Regions from separate parts of the Mesorhizobium sp. B2-4-2 genome, predicted to be linked through region 2. Evidence: riboswitches for the same ligand, from Rfam matches in the RefSeq annotation. Region 2 holds a riboswitch; each other region holds the start of a gene.
What was found. Region 2 has a riboswitch for cobalamin ahead of FJ942_RS14910 (ABC transporter ATP-binding protein). Riboswitches for the same ligand answer to the same signal wherever they lie in the genome.

Region 1 (4,934 bases), on a different contig from region 2:
GATGGCGACCGCGACGGTCAGCTGGCGCTGTAGCGGCGTCTTGAGGTTGAGCGCGCCGACCACGATGCCCAACACGAACGATCCCAGCGCATAGACGCCGATCACCAGGCTTGCGGCACCGGCTTGGCCGAACTCCTTGGTGATCGCCACCGTGCTCACTTCCGTCGTCGCGAAGGTCGCGCCGATGAAGATTAGGGCGAAGGTGATGATCTGTACCGGCCGCAGGCGGATTGCCGAGCCAGTCGAACCATGGTCCACCGGCCGCACTTTCGGCTCCGTCGATCGCTGCAGGATGAATGCTATCGAGCCCAAAGCGAGAAACAACGTGCTCGCCAGCATGCCTGCTTCCGGAAACAGCGCCGCACTGAGGCCCACCGACAGCGACGCGCCGGCGATATAGACCAGTTCGTCGGCCGCCGATTCGAAGGCGAAGGCGGTGTTCATCTCCGGCCGGCCGCGAAAAAGCTCGGTCCAGCGCGCGCGCACCATTGCCGGCATGCTGGGCATGGCCGCTGCCAGCAGCGCCGACACGAACATTGTCCATACCGGCCAATCCTGGTTGGCCGACGCAATCAGCAGCAGGAATGCCAGCACGGAGATGATGGTGGTGGGCACCACGATCCATGTCTGGCCGAGGCGGTCGACCAGCCTGGAGATCTGCGGCGCCAGGAAAGCGTTGGCCAGCGCGAATGTCGCCGAGACGGCACCCGCCAGCCAGTATTCGCCACGCGTCTGCGACAGCATCGCCACGATGCCGATCGGCGCCATGGCGATCGGCAGGCGCGCCATGAAGCCTGCAGCGGCAAAGCCCTTGGCGCCAGGGGCTCGAAAGATCTCGGAATAGGGGTTCTGCATGATCCGTTCCTCGACAAAAGGCGATTCGGAAATTACATACGATGCGTATGAATACTAAATAGATCATACGTCGCGTATGTCAATTGGCATACGTGACGTATGTAGATAAGGCCAGAAGAGATGCACAAGCCCCGCAGGGAAATGATCGCCGAAACGCGCGCCAAATTGATTGCCGCGGCCCGGCATGCGTTCGGAACGATCGGTTATGCCGAGGCATCGATGGATGATTTCACCGCATCGGCAGGGCTGACGCGCGGTGCGCTCTATCATCATTTCGGGGACAAGAAGGGGCTTTTGCAGGCGGTTATCGCCGAGATAGACGCCGAGATGGCGGCACGGGTGAATGAGGTTGCAGCGAAAGCACCGACCCGCTGGCAAAGCTTCGTCGACGAATGCACGAGCTACATCGAAATGGCGCTGGAGCCGGAAATCCAGCGCATCATGTTTCGGGACGGTCCGGCCGTGCTGGGGGATCCCGCGCAATGGCCGAACGCCAATGCCTGCGTCGCGTCGATGACCGATCACCTGACGACGCTGCAGGGCGACGGGGTGGTTGTCCCGGGCGTAGACCCCGAGACCGCGGCACGGCTGATCAACGGGGCGAGCAGCCAGGCGGCGCAGCGGATCGCCAATTCGAACGACCCGGAAGCGACGTCGAAGACCGTGGTGGCGGCATTCAAGCAACTGCTCGAAGGATTGTTGAGGAAGGATGCCGGAGCCGCCTGACGACGGCAGGCCGCCGGCAGCGCGCTGCGCATGCCGTATCGGCAATCAAATCAAGGGTTTGTCAGACTTTTCGCATGTTGCCGCCTTGAGGCGTGCGATCGTTGATTTGAGCGGAACTTCGCCCTGTCCGCAAAACGTCTCGCTCATGATCAGCTCGGGCAGCGGCAGCCGCCGCCCCCAGCCATGTGTTTCGAGGTCCGGTTTCGGCGCGAACTCCGAGACACGGCCGACACAGAGATAGGCCACCGGCGTCACATGCTCGGGAATCGACAGAAGGCCTTTCAACGCCTGCGCCTCGATAATGCTGACCCAGCCAACGCCGACGCCTTCGGCGCGCGCCGCCAGCCAGAAATTCTGCACCGCGCAGACCGTGCTGTAGAGATCCATCTCGGGATTGTGCCAGCGTCCCAGCGGCGAACCCTGTGAGCGTCGGCGGTCGCAGGTGATACAGATATTGAGCGCGCTTTCGCAGATGCCTTCCAGCTTGAGCTTGCGGTAGAGCGCCCGCCGCTCTTCCTCGATCGCCGGCAATTCCTGCTCGCGCGCCGCGAGGAACAGGTCGCGCACCTGTTCCCGTCGTTCGGTGCCACGAATGACGATGAAATTCCATGGCTGCATGAAGCCGACCGATGGCGCGTGATGGGCGGCAAGCAGCAGCCGCGCCAAGACCTCGTCGTCGACGGCCTCTGATGTAAAATGGCTGCGGACATCGCGCCGCGTGAACATGGCGCGGTAGACCGCATCGCGCGCCATCTGGTCGAATCCGTCACCCACGGGGATGGTCATATTGTCCGGCATCGCTTGTCCCCTTGCGATTGCAATCAACTGCCGTCCGCCTGACCATGCGGATGACGATGCCTGCCAGGCCGGTCTTCTGGCTCGGGATCAACCCGCATCCGGCGCCTTCCCGTCATCGACAGTGGCATTTACCGGCGCGGTCCCCCTTACAGCGTTGGGCACGCCACGGTATCAAACCGTGTTCCCGATTCTCCCGCTCGCGGCGGGCACCAGGCAGTGGCGGGGACTTTACGACGAAGCCCCTGCGCCGCCAATCCCCGCGGCGACGCGAACGGACGCAAGCGCGATTTTCCCCAACCATCAGGCCGCAACGCATGGCCATCGCCGCGCCGGGGCACTAGATAGGGAGCATGGCCACTCGTCTCTACACCCATCCGATCTTCCTCGAGCACATCACGCCACCCGGCCATCCGGAGCGGCCGGACCGCTTGCGCGCCATTGAGCGCGTGCTCGACGACGAGGCTTTTGCCGCGCTCGACCGCCTCGAGGCGCCACAAGGCGATGAGGCCACCATTCTCTACGCGCATCCCGAGGATTTCGTCGAGCGGGTACGCGCCGCCATTCCCGAGACGGGCATCGCCCGCATCGATGCCGACACAACGGCCAGCCCGAAGAGCTGGCAGGCGGCGATCACCGCGATCGGAGCCGCCAACGCCGCCGTCGACGACGTCTTTGCCGGCAGGGCAGACAACGTTTTCGTCGCCGCCCGGCCGCCCGGCCATCATGCCGAGAAAGCGACCGCGATGGGCTTCTGCCTGTTCAACACGGCGGCCATCGCCGCACGTTATGCACAGCGCAAACACGATATCGAACGTGTCGCCATCGTCGACTGGGACGTGCATCACGGCAACGGCACGCAGGATGTTTTCTGGGACGATCCGTCCGTGCTTTATTGCTCGACGCACCAGATGCCGCTCTACCCCGGCACCGGAGCAAAGAACGAAACCGGCGCCGGCAACATCGTCAACGCGCCGCTTGCGCCGCAGACCGGCAGCGAGGCGTTCCGCGATGCCTTCCTGTCGCGCGTGCTGCCCTCGCTCGACAATTTTGCACCCGACCTGATCATTATTTCGGCCGGCTTCGATGCGCATCATCGCGACCCGCTGGCCGAGATCAACCTGACCGAGGATGATTTCGACTGGGCGACCGGCCAACTCATGCAGCGCGCGGCGCGCCACAGCGGCAACCGGCTCGTCAGCCTGCTCGAGGGCGGCTACGATCTGCAAGGATTGGCATTTTCGGTCGCCGCCCATGTCGGGCGACTGATGAAAGGATGAATGATGGCTGGTGAAACCAACGAAGACGTCAAGGCGATGAGCTTCGAACAGGCTCTCGACGCGCTGGAGAAGATCGTCGATGATCTGGAGCGTGGCGATGTGCCGCTCGACCAGTCCATTAGGATCTACGAGCGCGGCGAGGCGCTGAAGGTGCATTGCGACCGGCTGCTGAAGGCGGCCGAGGACAAGGTGGAGAAGATCAGGCTGTCCCGCGACGGCAAGCCGGTCGGGACGGAGCCGCTGGACGCGGATTGAGGCACGCAGCCGTCTCTCTGGTTTTTGACACGATCATGATTGAGGATAGAACGCGTCCCGATTGAAACGGCTCCAGGACAAGAGGAGATACGGAAGCGATGTGCAGAAACATCAAGACCCTGTTCAATTTTGATCCGCCGGCGACCAACGACGAGGTGCGCGATGCAGCCCTTCAATTCGTTCGCAAGCTGAGCGGAAGGACGCGGCCTTCGAAGCAGAACCAGCACGCATTCGACCATGCCGTCGAGGCCATCGCGGCGTCGGCGCGCGAGCTTCTCGATTCGCTTGAAACCAACCAGCATCCGCGCAATCGCGAGGAGGTTGCGGCCAAGCTGCGGGCGAAGGCGGCGATCCGCTTTGCCTGATCTGGCCAAAGCAGCCATCGGCCGCTGACAAGGAGAGTTCATGAGCTTCTTTCCCGGGAAGGATCCTGAAGCCGGCGATGCCTTTGCCAGCGACCAGATCGAATTGATGGTCATTCCGAACGCCAAGGACATTGGCGGTTTTCAGGTTCGCCGCGCCTTGCCGACTGCCAAAAGGCGGCTGGTCGGTCCCTTCATCTTCTTCGACCGCATGGGCCCGGCCATCCTGCGTGCCGGTCAGGCGCTCGACGTCCGGCCGCATCCTCATATCGGCCTGTCGACGGTCACCTACCTGTTCGACGGCAGGATCAGGCATCGCGATTCGCTCGGCACCGAGATGGTGATCGAGCCGGGTGACGTGAACCTGATGACCGCCGGCCGCGGCATCGTCCATTCGGAGCGCACGCCGGAAGAACTGCGCGGCGCGCCGATGTCGATCTCGGGGCTGCAGACATGGTTGGCGCTGCCGGACGGCAAGGAGGAAGTGGCGCCGGTTTTCGAAAACACCGCTGTCGCGCGGCTTCCCGACATCGACGCGGAAGGCGTCAGCGGCCGCATCGTTATAGGCGATTTCCAGGGGCTGCGTTCCCCGGTGCGAGCCGATTCCGAGACGCTCTACGCCGACCTCAGGCTGGCGCCCGGCGCCAGCGTGAAAATCCCT
Region 2 (4,934 bases):
CGCCCTGGCAATCTTGCCGATCGCGTCGATATTGGCCGGCCCGGGTGTCAGTTCGGCATAGCGAAGCGCCACGAAGCGTTCGTTCCTGACCGCGTCCGTCTCCTTCATTGCCGGATGCGCTTTCAGGAAATCGAGCAGCTTCCGGTAGCCGCCGCCATCCTGATAGTCGAGCAGGATGAGGAATTGCGGATTGCGCGAGGCCACCGTCTCCCAATCCGTGTTGCCCCAGCTGGTGTCCATGTCGGCCATGATGTTGTCGCCGCCGGCCGCGGAAATCATGGCGTTGGGAATGGCGAACTTGCCTGATGTGAACGGCTTGTCCTCGCCGGAATCATAGAGGAACACGCGCGTTCCCCTGCGGGCGCCGACCTTGGCCGTGATTTCGGCGAGCTGCGCCTTCCAGCCGGAGACGAGCTTATCCGCTTCGGCCTCCTTGCCGAAGATCTTGCCCAGCTTCTCGACATCGCCATAGAGCAGATCCATCGAAGCGGCGGGGCGGTTCTTGTCGAGATGGACGCAGCTTTCCGTCAGCACCAGGGTCTTGATGCCGTGTTGCGCCAGCGTATCGGGCGTCACCTCGCCGCCCGGCTTCATGCCGTAGTACCAACCGGCGAAGAAGAAGTCGGGCTCGACAGCGACCAGGTTTTCCAGCGTCGGATATTTGGGCGCCAGTTCCGGGATCGAGCCTTGCTCGGCCTTGAATTCGGGGCCGACCTTGTACCATCCGGTGATGCCGGTCAGGCCGACGATCGACGGCTGCAGCTTCAGGGCGAAGGCCATCTCGGCCATGTTGAGATCGTGAATGACAGCGCGCTTTGGAGGCGCGTCGAAGGTCAGCGACTTGCCGCAGCTGTCGACCGTCACCGGAAAGGCGAAGGCCGTAGAGGCCAGCAGGGAGAAGGCAAGAGACACGGCAAGGCGTTTCACGGATGTTGCTCCTTCGTTGCACGGGAATTGGATCTGCGCTCACGAAGATGGCGCGGCACGGTTCGGAACCTCGAACACCGTCAGCTCGCGGTCCTCCGTCGGGTGGCGCAACCTAAAGACGTCGACACCGAAGATCTCGCGGATCAGCTGCTGAGTGAGTGCTTCGCGTGGCGGCGCCAGCACATGCAACCGGCCATGGCTCATCACCGCGACCCTGGTGGCGAAAGGCGTCACCAGCGCCAGATCGTGCAGCACCGCGATCACGGTCATGCCGAGGCCTGCAACCAGTTCGAGCAACTCGCTGCGCGCCCGCGGGTCGAGATGGTTGGTCGGCTCGTCGAGGAACAGGATCTTCGGCTCCTGTGCGATGGCGCGGGCAAGCTGGGCGCGCTGGCGCTCGCCGCCCGACAGCGAGCCGATGGTGCGGCCAAGCAGCGGCAACAGCCCGGTCCGGCGCAGCGCCTCGACGACAATGTCGCGTTCCTCGCTCCTGTGCCTGCGGCCGGTATGCGGAACCCGGCCGAGCTCGACATAATCGATCACCGCCAGCCGTGGATCCGGTTGATCGGTCTGGCCGACGACGGCGATGTGCAGCGCCCGCTCGGCGGTCGAAATCCTGTCCAGCAGGCGCCCGGTGAGCTTCACTTCGCCCGAACTCGGCCGCAGCATGCCCGACAGCATGCGCAGCAATGTCGTCTTGCCGGCGCCGTTGGGACCGATGATGGCGAGACGGTCGCCCGCCGCCACCGAAAGGCTGACCGGATGCACCAGATGCAGGCCATCCGCCGCCGCGGCCAGGTCGCGGGCCTCGAGAAGCGGCGCGGTCATGGGCAATTCCTTGCAGGGCCTGCCGGAATACGGGCCAGCGTCTTGCTTGCCAATCCTGCCGGACGCTGGCCTGAATTCACCTCGGTGGCGATATCGCGGCAAAGCGTGCACACGATGATGCGATGCATGGGAATGCAGTGAATGCGATCGATGGAGCCGTCCAACTTCCGTCACTTTCAAAAATGGCGACGGAAGGAAGCTGGCTTGAACCGGTCGACAAGACCGAACCCCGCGTCTCCTCCCGGCACACCCCGTCCGGTCAACCCATGCAGATGGCAGGTCTCCTGGCTCGCGGGTCGTTGCGCCATCCTGCCTTCCCAGCCTTGCCGGCCAGTGGCTTCTCGGATTTTGCTCGCCGCTTACAGTTGCGGGGGCAGCCATGGCTTCGACCCGAAAATCGGGCCTCACCATGTTCCCTTTTCACCCCTCGCCTTGCGGCGCGGGGACCATCACGAGTCGCAGCCTAGGATGCAGGCACCGTCGAGGCAAGGTCGATGCATGTTCTGTTATAACGATACAAACTTGTGGTCAATCACTATCGCGCGCCACCAGTTCCAGCGGCCAGACCTCGCGAATGATCTCTGGCCCTTTCGCGCCGGCGAAAGCCGGGAGCGAGGCGAGCAGGATTTCGCCGAGCCGCCGCCCCATCGGGTCAAGGCTCGGACGAAAGCCGGTCAGCGCCGGCGAGAAATAACGGCAGAGCGGCGTGTCGACGATGACGATCACCGCGACATCCTGCCCGGGCTTGATCCCCATTTCGGCGAGCGCTTTGCAGCCGCCGAGCGCCATCGAGTCGTTGTTGAAGATAATCGCGGTCGGCGGATCCTTCGACCGCATGACTTGCGGTGTCACCGCGTAGCCACCGGCTTCGTTGATAAAACCGTCCACAATCAGGCCGGGATCGACTTCGATGCCGTGCCGCCGCAGCGCCTTGCAATAACCCTCCAGAAACAGATAACCGAAATTCAGGTCAAGCGACGGCCGGATGGCGGCGATGCGGCGGTGGCCACGCGCAACCAGCCGGTCGACCGCATCGGCGCCCGCCTTCTCGAAATCCAGATCCAGAGAGGGATAGCTGTCGTCGCCGGACCGGCTTCGGCCGAGCGTCGCGAAGGGAAAGCCGGCCTTGCTCAGATAGTCGATGCGATCGTCCTCGCGCCGCGTCCAGGCCAGTACGACGGCATCGGCACGACGCGTCTCGACGACGCGGCGCAGCCGCTCCTGCTGATAATCCGCCGGCGCGCCCATGACGATGATCAGGTCCAGCCCGCACTCGGCCAATGTCGCTTGCAGTCCGGTGAGGAACGGAATGAAGAACGGCTCGCCATACTGCTGGTCGCCCGGATGCGGCTGCAGCATGAAAGCCACGGCATGGGTGGTGCCGCGGCGTAGGTTCCTGCCCGAGTGGTTCGGTGAATAATTGAGCTTCCGGGCCGCCTCGAGCACGCGCTGGCGTGTCTCGGCGTTCACGTCGGCGCGCCCGTTAAGCGCGCGCGAGACTGTACCGATCGAAATGTTCAGGTGTCGCGCAAGATCGTGAATGCTGGACGCCAAGACCTCCCCCTCCTGCTTCTGGCTAGCACCAGCCGGTCGTGCGGCCAAGGCGTTTCAGAGCCGACGGTACAAATCCGATTGACAATATATGCCATCGGGTGTGTCATCGTAAACGTTTACGGAAGTCATTTACGGACTGCCGTGGGTGCCAGCCAGGAGGGGTTGGCCGGAGGAGCGCTGGATGATGCACGTCGTCCTGGTCGGGTGCGGAGCCATGAGCAAAACCTGGCTCGAGGCCATCAGCCAATCCCCTGCCGTCAAGATCGTCGGTCTCGTCGACCTCGACGCCGACAGGGCGCGCCAGCGGGCACGCGAATACGACCTCGCCGGGGTCGCGATCGGGACCGATCTCGACGTCGTTCTCTCCCAGACCAGACCCGATGCGGTGTTCGACGTGGTCGTGCCTGCCGCCCGTCGCGCCGTGGCGAATTCGGCCTTTGCCCATGGCTGTCATCTGTTGACGGAAAAGCCGCTGGCCGACAGCCCGGACAATGCGCGCGCCATCATCGACGATGCGCGGCGCGCCCGGCGCATCCATGCCGTGGTGCAGAACCGCCGCTACGTCGCCAACGTCCGGCGCATCCGGCGCTTTCTCGGCTCCGGCGCCATCGGCGCTGCGACCAGCATCCATGCCGATTTTTTCATTGCGCCGCATTTCGGCGGTTTCCGCGAAGGCATGCGCCATGTGCTGCTGCTCGACATGGCGATCCATACATTCGACGCCGCCCGCTACATGGTCGATGGCGAGCCGACCGAAGTGTATTGCCGGGAATGGGAGCCGGCCAATTCCTGGTACCGGCAGGGATCGTCGGCAAGCGCCACCTTCGAGCTCGGCCAGGGCAAGATGTTCACCTATCGCGGCAGTTGGTGCGCCGACGGTTTCCGCACCAGTTGGGAAGGCAGTTGGCGCATCGTCGGCGAACGCGGCAGCCTGACCTGGGATGGTCATGACGAGTTGAAGGCCGAAGCCGTGCTGCCGGAACGCGAAGGCCTGCTCGACAAGGTCGTGCCGGTAGCGGTGCCGCCGCTCGACCCTGCCGACCGCATCGGCGGGCATCTCGGCGTCATGGAAGATTTCGTCCGCGCCGTGGAAACCGGCACCGAGCCGGAGACGCGCGGCGCCGACAACATCAAGAGCCTGGCCATGGTTTTCGCGGCGATCGAAAGCGCCGAGACCGGGCGCCGGGTCGAAATCCCCAGGCAGGAAGGATGACCATGGCGGACCCGCTTCTCGACATCAGGATCGGCACCATGGTGCGGGCCAATCTCGAAGACCCGGCCGCCTATGTCAGGCAGATCCTGCCGCTCGGTTTCGAGAGCGTCCAGCCCTTCTTCTGGCAGACGCTGGGCGGCAAGGACCTGGGGCGGCTCGCCGGCGAGATCCGCGACGCGATCGGCGATGCCGATGTCAGCGTCAGCTCGATCGGCGTGTTCGGCAATCCGCTCGAGAGCGGCGACACCGACCGCGGCGTGCTCAAGGCCTGGGAAACGGCGATCGACAGCGCGCATCTGTTCGGCACCAATCTGGTCAGCGGTTTTACCGGCCGCATCCGCGGCAAGCCGCTGACCGACAGCCTGCCGCGCTACCGCGAAGTCTGGGGCGAATTGGCCAAACGCGCGGCCGA
Region 3 (4,934 bases), on a different contig from region 2:
TTTTCCGGGTCGGGATTGCGGTAGGCCACCAGGAACGGCGCCACGATGAGCGCGACGCCGACAGCCGCCGCCACTGCGATAAACAGGACGATGGGCAGGTACGAACTGAGAAGTGCGTTCATGCTGCGGCTTTCCGTTGGCGCCAATCCATTTTGATTACAGCACCAGACCCCATTGCGGAAGCGTGACAGTTTAACCGCTGAACCGTTTTAAGGGGCCTTTGCTGCAACGCGGCGAGGGTTAGCGCAGCGCTTCCGGCGAAGCAAGTCAAACCTTGTTCAAAACACTGGCCTGGACGGCATAAGGGAAGAAACTGGTCCGATCCGCTCCTGTTTGATTTCCTTCGCTTTTTACTCCACTTTTCTCTCCTGACAGAGTTGCCGCCAAAACCCTGCTAGCATGGCCGGAATCAACTGTCCGAACCACGCTCAACAAGCCATCAGAGTCGCATCCGAATGAAGGAAAATATCTCGCTCGCCACGGCCCGGCGTATCGCGCTCGCCGCCCAAGGGTTCACTGATCCCCGCCCCGCCGGCACGCCCGACCGACGCCACTTCGCCCGTGTGCTCTCGCGTACCGGCCTGCTGCAGATCGATTCCGTCAGCGCGGTGGTGCGCGCTCACTACATGCCGCTCTATTCGCGCCTTGGTCCCTACCCGTTCGCCTTGCTCGACAACGCCGCCGTCACGCGCAAGCGCACGGTTTTCGAATACTGGGCGCACGAGGCTTCCTTCCTGCCGGTCGAGACCTATCCCCTGATGCGTTGGCGCATGCAGCGCGCCGAGCGTGGCGATGAAATGTATCTGGGTCTCGCCAAATGGGGCCGCGAGCACGCCGCCTATATAGAAGAGATCTACCGCGAGGTCGCGGAGCGCGGCCCGATCGCCGCTTCCGCGCTCGAAGGCCAGAAAGGATCCGGCGGCTGGTGGGGCTGGAGCCACGCCAAGCATGCCTTCGAATGGCTGTTCTGGGCAGGACGCATCACCACCGCGCACCGCCGTGGCTTCGAACGCTTCTATGATTTGCCCGAGCGCGTGCTGCCGCGGGCGATCCTCGATCTGCCGGTGCCGTCTGCCGAGGACGCGCATCGGGAATTGCTGCGGATATCCGCCCGCGCTCATGGCGTCGCGACAGCAAGCGACCTGCGCGACTATTTCCGCCTGTCGCCGGCCGACATGAAGGGCCGGCTGGAGGAGCTGGTTGAAACAGGCGAGCTGGTGCCGGTGCGTGTCGAGGGCTGGAACAAACCGGCTTACCTCCATAAGGAGGCCCGTATTCCACGAAAAATCGAGGCCCGCGCCTTGCTGGCGCCGTTCGATCCGGTCGTTTTCGAGCGCTCGCGCACGGAGCGGCTGTTCGATTTCCACTACCGCATAGAAATCTACACCCCTGCCGAAAAACGGCAATACGGCTATTACGTCCTGCCGTTCCTGCTCGGCGACAGGATCGTGGCGCGCGTCGACCTCAAGGCCGACCGGCCGGCCAGCGTGCTACGCGTCCACGCGGCCTATGCCGAGCCCGGCGCGCCGCCTGAAACCGCCGCGCAACTCTTCCAGGAATTGACGCAGATGCAGGGCTGGCTCGGCCTCGAACGGATCGAGGTTACGCCCGCCGGCGACCTTGGGCAGCCGCTCGCCGACATTGCCGTGTCGTAGACGCGCGTTGACACCGCCGCCTGCAAGAGCCTAAATCCATTCCAGACGGTCTCCTCTCGGCAAAGGGAGGAGCCAAGAGGGAATGCGGTGCGAAATCTCGATTTCAAATCCGCGGCTGTCCCCGCAACTGTAAGCGACGAGCCAAGGCCGAAAACCACTGGGACGGTCCCGGGAAGGCGGCACGAAGGCGATGACCCGCGAGCCAGGAGACCTGCCGTCTGAGACATAAGAATCCGATCGCCCGGCGGGTTTTCCGGGCAAGGAGCCCGATTTGGAACGCGACAGCAGTTTCCCGGCTGAAACAGCGGACATTTTGTCTGGCGATAGCGACTTGTCTGGCGATAGCGACGCCTTGGCCGGCGTCACTGTTATCATCTGCGCTTCCTGCCGCGACGAGACCGGTTCCGATGCCCATCCCCGCGCCGGCGAAGTTTTGGCTCAAGATACGCGCCAAGCCGCAACGGCCGACAATGTCCGTGTCCGCACCGTCGAATGCCTCGGCAACTGCAAGCGCCGTCTCAGTGCGGCGATTCTTCGCGACGGCTGCTGGAGTTATGTCTTCGGCGACCTGAACATCGCCAGCGGCGCCGATCTCGTCACCGGCGCGAAACTCTTCGCCGCTTCGACCAACGGCCTCATTCCGTGGCGTGGTCGCCCGGATTCCCTCAAGCGCGGCCTCGTCGCCCGCATTCCTCCCCTCGACATGCTGAAGGACTGATCATGACCGCCGCAGTTTCCGCCGCCACTCTCTCCCGCGTCCCCTGTACCGTGGTCACCGGCTTCCTGGGTGCCGGCAAGACCACGCTGGTCCGCCATCTCCTGGAGAACGCGGGCGGCAAGCGGATCGCCATCATCGTCAACGAATTCGGCGACATCGGAATCGACGGCGAGATCCTCAAGGGCTGCGGCATCGACACCTGCCCGGAGGAAAACATCGTCGAACTGGCCAATGGCTGCATCTGCTGCACCGTCGCCGACGATTTCGTCCCGGCGCTCGACCAGATCCTGTCGCTGACGCCGAAGGTCGACCACATCCTGATCGAGACCTCAGGCTTGGCTCTGCCCAAGCCGCTGGTCCAGGCCTTCCAGTGGCCGACAGTGAAGAGCCGGGTGACAGTCGACGGCGTAATCGCCGTGGTCGACGGTCCGGCATTGGCCGAGGGGCGCGTCGCCAACGACATGGACGCCCTGCAGGCGCAACGCGCGCAGGACCAGACACTGGACCACGACGACCCCGTCGAGGAGGTGTTCGAGGACCAGATCGCCTGCGCCGACCTCATCATCCTGTCGAAGAGCGACCTGATGGATGCCGCAGGTTCGGCTCGCGCCAACGCCATCATTGGCGAACACTCCGCCCGCGCCGTGAAGGTCGTGCCGACGGCTCATGGCAAGGTCGATCCGTCCGTGCTGCTCGGGCTAGGCCTCGCCGTCGAGGACGACATCGAGAACCGCAAGTCCCATCATGACGGCGCCTTCGACCACGAGCACGACGACTTCGATACGTTCATCGTCGACATCCCCTCGATCGCCAACCCGGACGACCTGGCAAAGCGCGTCGCGACCGCCGCCGAACAGGAGAACGTGCTGCGGGTGAAAGGCTTCGTCGAGGTCGGCGGCAAGCCGATGCGGCTGTTGCTGCAGGCGGTCGGTCCGCGCGTCAATCATTATTATGACCGCGCCTGGACGGCTGACGACGACCGCCGCTCGCGCCTGGTCGTCATCGGCCTCAAGGGGCTGAACCGCCCGGCGATCGAGCATATCCTCGCCGGCTGAGGCAACACCGACCGCGATGCACATCCTCACCACCACATCCGCCTCGCTCGACGATCTCGCCGAGCCGGTCGATCTGCGGCAGACGCCGGCGGAAATGGTGGCGCTGTCCTTCACGGACAGCGACCTGGCCGGACTGGCAGCGGCCTGGAAAGGCGACGCCGATCGGCTGCCCACGATGCGGCTGGCCGCGCTGCGCGACCTGCGCCACCCCATGTCCGTCGACCTCTGGATCGACAGCGTCGCCCGTCACGCCAAAGTCATTCTGGTGCGTATTCTCGGCGGTTACGAGTGGTGGCGCTACGGCTGCGACCAGTTGGCCGTGGTTGCCCGTGAGCGCGGCATAAAGCTGGCACTACTTCCCGGTGAAAGCCACGACGAGGATATCAGGCTGATCGAAGCCTCGACGCTGCCGCGCGAGGAACTGGACGGGCTGCTCAATTATTTCCGCCAGGGCGGCCCGGCCAATATGAGCGCGCTGGTGCGCAGGCTGGCGCGGTTGGCGGGGTCTGATGGCGAGATTGCCGAGCCGGTAAGCGTGCCGAAAGCCGGGTTTTATGAGCCGGGGCGCGGAGTCGTGGAGAAGCCGGACTTATCGAATGTTGACGATCCTTCACACCCCCCTCTGTCCGGCAGGACATCTCCTCCGCAAGGGGGGAGATCGGCTGTCATCAAGGCCGGCTCCTCTTCTGTCCCCTTGGACAGGGATTTATCTCGACCATCCGCGATAGGCGAAATCGTCGATGAAAGAGCAATCTCCCCCCTTGCGGGGGAGATGTCCGGTAGGACAGAGGGGGGTGTGACGGAACTCGACGCCGGCAACGTCAACCCACCCGTGATTCCCATCCTCTTCTACCGCTCGATGCTGCTCGCCGCCGATGTCGCGCCCATCGACGCGCTTTTCGAGGCGCTACGGCAGCGCGGCATGCTGCCGGTGCCGATCTTTGTCTCCAGCCTGAAAGACCCGGAATCTCTGGCTTTTGTTGAAACCGCGATTGCCCAGCCCAAGCCCGCCGCCATCATCACCGCGACCGCTTTCGCGTCCGGCGCCGAACCCGGCGTCGAAACCCTGTTCGACCGCGCCGGCGTTCCCGTCTTCCAGGTCATCGTCGCCACCACCCGCCGCGACGTATGGGAGAAGAACCAGCGCGGGCTGGCCCCCGCCGACCTCGCCATGCATGTCGTTCTGCCCGAACTGGACGGCCGCATCCTCGCCGGCGCCGTTTCGTTCAAGGGCGAAAGCGAGACCGACCCGGCGCTCGGCCACCGCGCCTTTGCCAACCGGCCGGAGCCCGATCGCGTCGAACAGGTGGCGGACCGGGTCGCGGCCTTCATCAGGCTTCGGGAAACGCCGCGCGCCGAGCGCAAGCTCGCCATTCTGATCCCCGATTACCCGAGCGCTCCCGGCCGCACCGGCTATGCGGTCGGGTTGGATGTGCCATCCAGCGTGCTGGCGATGCTGCACGACCTCCAGGAACAGGGCTATGTAGTTGAGGGAATTCCCCAAAC
Region 4 (4,934 bases), on a different contig from region 2:
CTGCAAAGCTCTCCTGATGGTATCTCGCCATGTCGAAGCCGGCGGCTTCGAGCATGCCGCGCACGGCACGCATGAAGGGGTCGGGGCCGCAGCAGAAGATTTCGCGCTCTCGGAAATCGGGCGCCAAAAGCGGCAGCCGGATGGCGTCGATGCGGCCCATATGGCCGAACCAGCCTTCCCGGCTCGACCGCTCCTCGATCATGAAACCGAGCGACAGGCCGGGCATGCGGCTGCCGAGCAATTCCAGCTCCTTGCGGAAGATGATCTCTTCGGGGCGGCGGGCGCAGTTGACGAAGCCGACATCGGTCCATGGCGCGCAGTCGTTCAGCCAGCGCAGCATCGACATCATCGGCGTCACGCCGGAGCCGGCCGAGATGAACAGATATTTGGCCGCCGGGTGGCTGTGCAGCGAAAAGTCTCCGGCCGGCCCATACGCCTTGACGTGCGAACCAGGCCTCAAATGGTCGAACATCCAGCGTGTGCCGGTGCTGCCGGCCTGCGCCTTCACCGTCACCGCGATCGAGAATGGCCGTGAAGGCGAAGACGACAGCGTGTAGGTGCGCATCAGCAACCCATCCGCTGTCGGCAGTTCCAGCGTCACGAACTGGCCCGGCTTGTAGCGGAACCAGGTCTGGTTGTCGGAGCGGAAGGTGAAGGTCTTTACATCAGGCGCCTCGTCGCTCACGCCGATCACTTCCAGCACCTGGAGCCTGTCGTTCCAGGGCGCCATCTGATCGAGATGGCGATAGAGGCCGAGATACGTCATCGCATTCATCCCTTACCTCTCAAGCAACGCTGCGCAGGGCCGGCCGGCCGTCTTCGGCGAGGCGCGGACCGATGAAACGCGCGTACCAGTCGACGAACTGGATGACGCCGCCTTCGTGCAGTTCGGAATAGGGGCCGGGTTCATAGGCCGGCGACAGGATGCCGAAGGCGTTTTCCTCGACGATGCGACGATCCTGGCCGTTGGTCTCGGTCCAGACATGGGTGAGTTCGGCAAGGTCGTAGTCGACGCCCTCGACCGCGTCCTTGTGAACCAGCCATTTGGTCGTCACCGCGGTCTCGGTGGCGCTGATCGGCAGCACGCGGAACGTGACGGCGTGGTCGCCGAGGATGTGGTTCCAGGTCGTCGGATAGTGATAGAGCAGCAACGAGCCGATGCGGTCGGTGGCAACGCTGTCGGACAGGTTCTTCTTGACCGCGTGTTTTCCCGTCATCGTGTAACTGACGGCATCGCGCAGCAGCGGCGCGCGGATGGCACGGTATTGTCCGGCCGGGTCGATGCGGAACTTGCTCGGCAGGCCGGCGGCCTCGCATTTGGCCCAGTGAGCCAGCATCTCCGGGTCGCTGTCGGCGCCTTGCACGCCAGTCACGGTCGGCGCCTCAGGAAAGGTCTTGCAGAGCTCCGGATGGTTGCCGGCGCAATGATAGCATTCGCGGTTGTTTTCCCAGACCAGCTTCCAATTGCCCTTCTCGACGATGGTGCTCTCGAAGGCGACCTTTGCTTCGCGCAGCCGGTGCGGCAGCAAATAGGGTTCGATCATCATCCGCATCGGCGCGAAATCCGCCGGCTCGTCGGCGAGGCAAATGAAGGTGTAGCCGCCGACGCTTTCGCAGGCGACCGGCTTCAGGCCGAACTGGCTCTTGTCGAAACCCTCGGCCATCTGCCTGGCGAACAGCAGCCTGCCGTCCAGTTCATAGGTCCACTGATGGTAGGGGCAGACGAGCTTTGCCGCCGTGCCCTTGTCTGTGTTGCAGACGCGGCTGCCGCGATGGCGGCAAGAATTGTGGAAGGCGTTGATGTTGCCCTTCTGGTCGCGCACCAGCACGACAGGATAGTCGCCGATCTGCACCGTAATGAAGCTGCCGGGCCTGGGCAGTTCGCAATCATGGCCGATGAACAGCCAGTCGCGGTACCAGATCAGCTCCATGTCGAGCTTGAAGTAGTCGGCGTCGGTATAGAAGGGCTGCTCGAGTGAGAAGCCGTCCCTGCGGCCTTGCAGCCGTTTCAGCATGTCGTTGCGCGCATCCATGTCCTGTCCTCGCATTGAAGTCCTGTCCTCACATTGAAGGACTGAACGGAGGGGAGAGAGGAAGGATCAAGCCGCGCGCCGGCTTGCGCCGGACATGCACCATCCGCCTCTTGACCGCCCGCCGCGATCAGTCGAGTCCAACATCTCGGGCTGGTTTCCGGGCTCTGGAGCTGTCCTTGCGGACTGTCGCGACACCTTCCCAGGCCTTTGCCCAGTGGTCTCCCGTTGCGACCTGAACTCCACCACCGTTGCGGGGGCAGCGCCGGATTCTGACCGGCTTCCCAATTCTCCGCCTCGTCGTCACGCGGCGGCACCTGAGATGGCAGGATCTAACCATGATCGCCGGCTTGTCGTCGGCATGAAAACGACATCGCATCCATGCCGCGCGACACGCACTGAAAACGGTGCGGCCGCCGTTGCAGGGGCAGAAAGCCTCAGGTCGCCGCCTCGGATTCCGTCTCGTGGCGGAGGCAAAAAGGTTAACGGTTTCGAAAAGTGACTATTAGCGCCCTCTAAAATCGAACCGAACGGTTCGTTTCTGTTGACGATGCGTGCAGGACGGTGTGAACACTGGGCCTTCGACACAGTTGGTGATCGCGCGGTCTGTTAGAATAACTATCTGATAACAAATGGAAAAAAACGAATGTAGAAGGCCCTGGCACAATTTCAAGTGGTGGAAACTTGGTCCACACGGAAAAACTTCGTGATTGGAAATGGCGGTATGGCTTTCCCACATCGGGGCTGTCCGAACGACGCGATTTCCTCCCAAGACACGCCGCTAGACGGACGGAAAAATACTGGAGTATCAAAAAATGAAAAAGATCATTCTCACTGCCGCCGCCCTTCTGGCTGTTTCCGGCAGCGCCTTCGCTAGTAGCGACCATTATGGTTCGAATGCCCCTGCGGCCACCGCCGTCGACAGCTCGTACACCGCTTCGACCAAGAAGTCGGAACCGGCTGCCCAGACGCCTGTCCAGGGTGCCGATCGCAACCTCTTCGGCAACAACTAACAGCCGATCTCCAGTTGACGGCGGGCCTTCCGCCGTCCTGGCGAAATTCGAAAATTCAGGAGACTTGAAATGAAGAAGATCATCCTTGCTGCCGCCGCCGTTCTGGTGGTGTCGGGCAGCGCTTTTGCCGGCAGCGACAACTATGGCTCCAATGGCGCCAACCAACCTGCCGTCACCTCGGTCGACAATGCGCACACGGCTTCGATCCGCGACAGCGGCTCGCCCGTCTACAAGCTGCTCAATTCGTCGGGCGATGTACACAAGTCCGCCCCTCAGGGCAGTGACCGGAATCTCTTCGGCCACTAACAGCCGAAGCTGACACCAAACACGAGCGGCGGGCTTTGCCCGCCGCTCCTGTTTTTGCGTGACCGGCAATTAATTCATGGCCTGCTCTCAGGCCGCTTTCGCTTCCGTCTCGTGCAGCGCGAAGGATCGTCCATCCGCGTCGAAGATATGAAGGTCTCCGGCGTCGGCGCTCAGCCGCAGTGTCGCCCCGCGCTTGACCTCGACATTGCCCGGCAGCTTGGTCACCAGCGGCAGGTCGGCGCGGCCGATGTCGACATAGACGAGTTGCACCTCGCCGAGCTGCTCGACATAATCCACCGTTCCTTCGAACAGATAGTCCGTGCCGCCGGCGATCGTCAGGTCCTCCGGCCGCACGCCGAAGCTCACCGACGCGCCCTTGGCCGAGGCCGGCGTCGCGATCGGCACCGTAGCCTTGCGGCCGCCGACATGACTGATGGCGGTCGGATTGCCCGATTTGTCGATGGTCGCCGGCAGGATGTTCATGGCCGGCGAGCCGATGAACTGGGCAACGAACAGATTGCCGGGTTTCTTGTAGAGTTCCATCGGCGTGCCGACCTGCTCGATATGGCCCTCCTTCAGCACCACGATGCGGTCGGCCAGCGTCATCGCCTCGACCTGGTCGTGGGTGACATAGATCATGGTGGTGTTGGGCATCGATTCCTTGAGCTTGGCGATCTCGATGCGGGTGGCGACGCGCAGCGCGGCGTCGAGGTTCGACAGCGGTTCGTCGAACAGGAACACCTTCGGGTTGCGCACGATGGCGCGGCCGATGGCCACGCGCTGGCGCTGGCCGCCCGACATCGCCTTGGGGAGGCGGTCGAGATAGTTGGTCAGCTGCAGGATCTCTGCCGCCTGGCGCACGCGCTTGTCTATCTCGGCCTTGCTTTCCTTGCCGATCTTCATCGAAAACGCCATGTTGTCGTAGACCGTCATATGCGGATAGAGCGCGTAGGACTGGAACACCATGGCGATGCCGCGTTTCGACGGCGGCACGTCGTTGACCACCTCGCCGGCTATTCTGAGCTCGCCCGAGGTGATCTCCTCGAGCCCTGCGATCGAGCGCAGCAATGTCGACTTGCCGCAACCCGACGGCCCGACGAAGACGATGAACTCGCCCGATTTGATGTCGAGGTCGATGCCGTGCAGAATGTTGAGATTGCCGTATGATTTCTTCACTTGCCTCAGCGTGACATCGGCCATGTTTCCCTCCAGTGGTCCCTAGAATTCAGTCGATGCGCCCGAACCAGGCGCCGTAGCCGCCGAGGCGGATGGAGCCGGAGCTCTGCTGTCCCGAAAATCCGTGTCCGGGCAAAGGTTGCAGCGATCGACCGCCAAGGTCAACCTCCGCTGGCCCGGATCCCAGGTTGAAGACGCAGACGATCTGCTCGTTGCCCGCGCGGCGCGTGAAGGCGACAGTGTCGCCCTGGCTTTCGATGAAATTGATATCGCCCTTGGCCAACGCCGGATGGGCACGGCGGAAGCCGAGAAAGCGTCGGTAGTGTTCGAGCAGCGAATGCTCGTCGCCTTGCTGGACATTGACGGCTTGCGACAGGTGCTTGGCCGGCACCGGCAACCACGGCTTTGC

Region 1: another riboswitch for cobalamin. It lies ahead of bluB (5,6-dimethylbenzimidazole synthase); the one in region 2 lies ahead of FJ942_RS14910 (ABC transporter ATP-binding protein).
Region 3: another riboswitch for cobalamin. It lies ahead of FJ942_RS15810 (DUF1636 family protein); the one in region 2 lies ahead of FJ942_RS14910 (ABC transporter ATP-binding protein).
Region 4: another riboswitch for cobalamin. It lies ahead of FJ942_RS27115 (aromatic ring-hydroxylating dioxygenase subunit alpha); the one in region 2 lies ahead of FJ942_RS14910 (ABC transporter ATP-binding protein).

The regions. Positions count from the first base shown of each region.
Region 1 is NZ_VFVM01000001.1:414,734-419,667, forward strand. Features, by position in the region: gene FJ942_RS02010 (MFS transporter) at 1-855, opposite strand, end outside; gene FJ942_RS02015 (TetR/AcrR family transcriptional regulator) at 976-1,581, shown strand; gene bluB (5,6-dimethylbenzimidazole synthase) at 1,627-2,379, opposite strand; cobalamin riboswitch at 2,428-2,608, opposite strand; gene FJ942_RS02025 (histone deacetylase family protein) at 2,730-3,656, shown strand; gene FJ942_RS02030 (exodeoxyribonuclease VII small subunit) at 3,660-3,911, shown strand; gene FJ942_RS02035 (DUF2277 domain-containing protein) at 4,010-4,276, shown strand; gene FJ942_RS02040 (pirin family protein) at 4,317-4,934, shown strand, end outside.
Region 2 is NZ_VFVM01000005.1:382,029-386,962, forward strand. Features, by position in the region: gene FJ942_RS14905 (ABC transporter substrate-binding protein) at 1-927, opposite strand, end outside; gene FJ942_RS14910 (ABC transporter ATP-binding protein) at 967-1,755, opposite strand; cobalamin riboswitch at 2,012-2,221, opposite strand; gene FJ942_RS14915 (LacI family DNA-binding transcriptional regulator) at 2,284-3,309, opposite strand; gene FJ942_RS14920 (Gfo/Idh/MocA family oxidoreductase) at 3,491-4,522, shown strand; gene FJ942_RS14925 (sugar phosphate isomerase/epimerase) at 4,525-4,934, shown strand, end outside.
Region 3 is NZ_VFVM01000006.1:161,638-166,571, forward strand. Features, by position in the region: gene FJ942_RS15800 (NADH-quinone oxidoreductase subunit A) at 1-122, opposite strand, end outside; gene FJ942_RS15805 (winged helix-turn-helix domain-containing protein) at 456-1,655, shown strand; cobalamin riboswitch at 1,685-1,889, shown strand; gene FJ942_RS15810 (DUF1636 family protein) at 1,927-2,373, shown strand; gene cobW (cobalamin biosynthesis protein CobW) at 2,376-3,428, shown strand; gene FJ942_RS15820 (cobaltochelatase subunit CobN) at 3,445-4,934, shown strand, end outside.
Region 4 is NZ_VFVM01000018.1:65,954-70,887, reverse strand. Features, by position in the region: gene FJ942_RS27120 (hybrid-cluster NAD(P)-dependent oxidoreductase) at 1-766, opposite strand, end outside; gene FJ942_RS27115 (aromatic ring-hydroxylating dioxygenase subunit alpha) at 786-2,033, opposite strand; cobalamin riboswitch at 2,164-2,366, opposite strand; gene FJ942_RS27110 (DUF680 domain-containing protein) at 2,846-3,043, shown strand; gene FJ942_RS27105 (DUF680 domain-containing protein) at 3,113-3,349, shown strand; gene ugpC (sn-glycerol-3-phosphate ABC transporter ATP-binding protein UgpC) at 3,437-4,549, opposite strand; gene FJ942_RS27095 (alpha-glucosidase) at 4,575-4,934, opposite strand, start outside.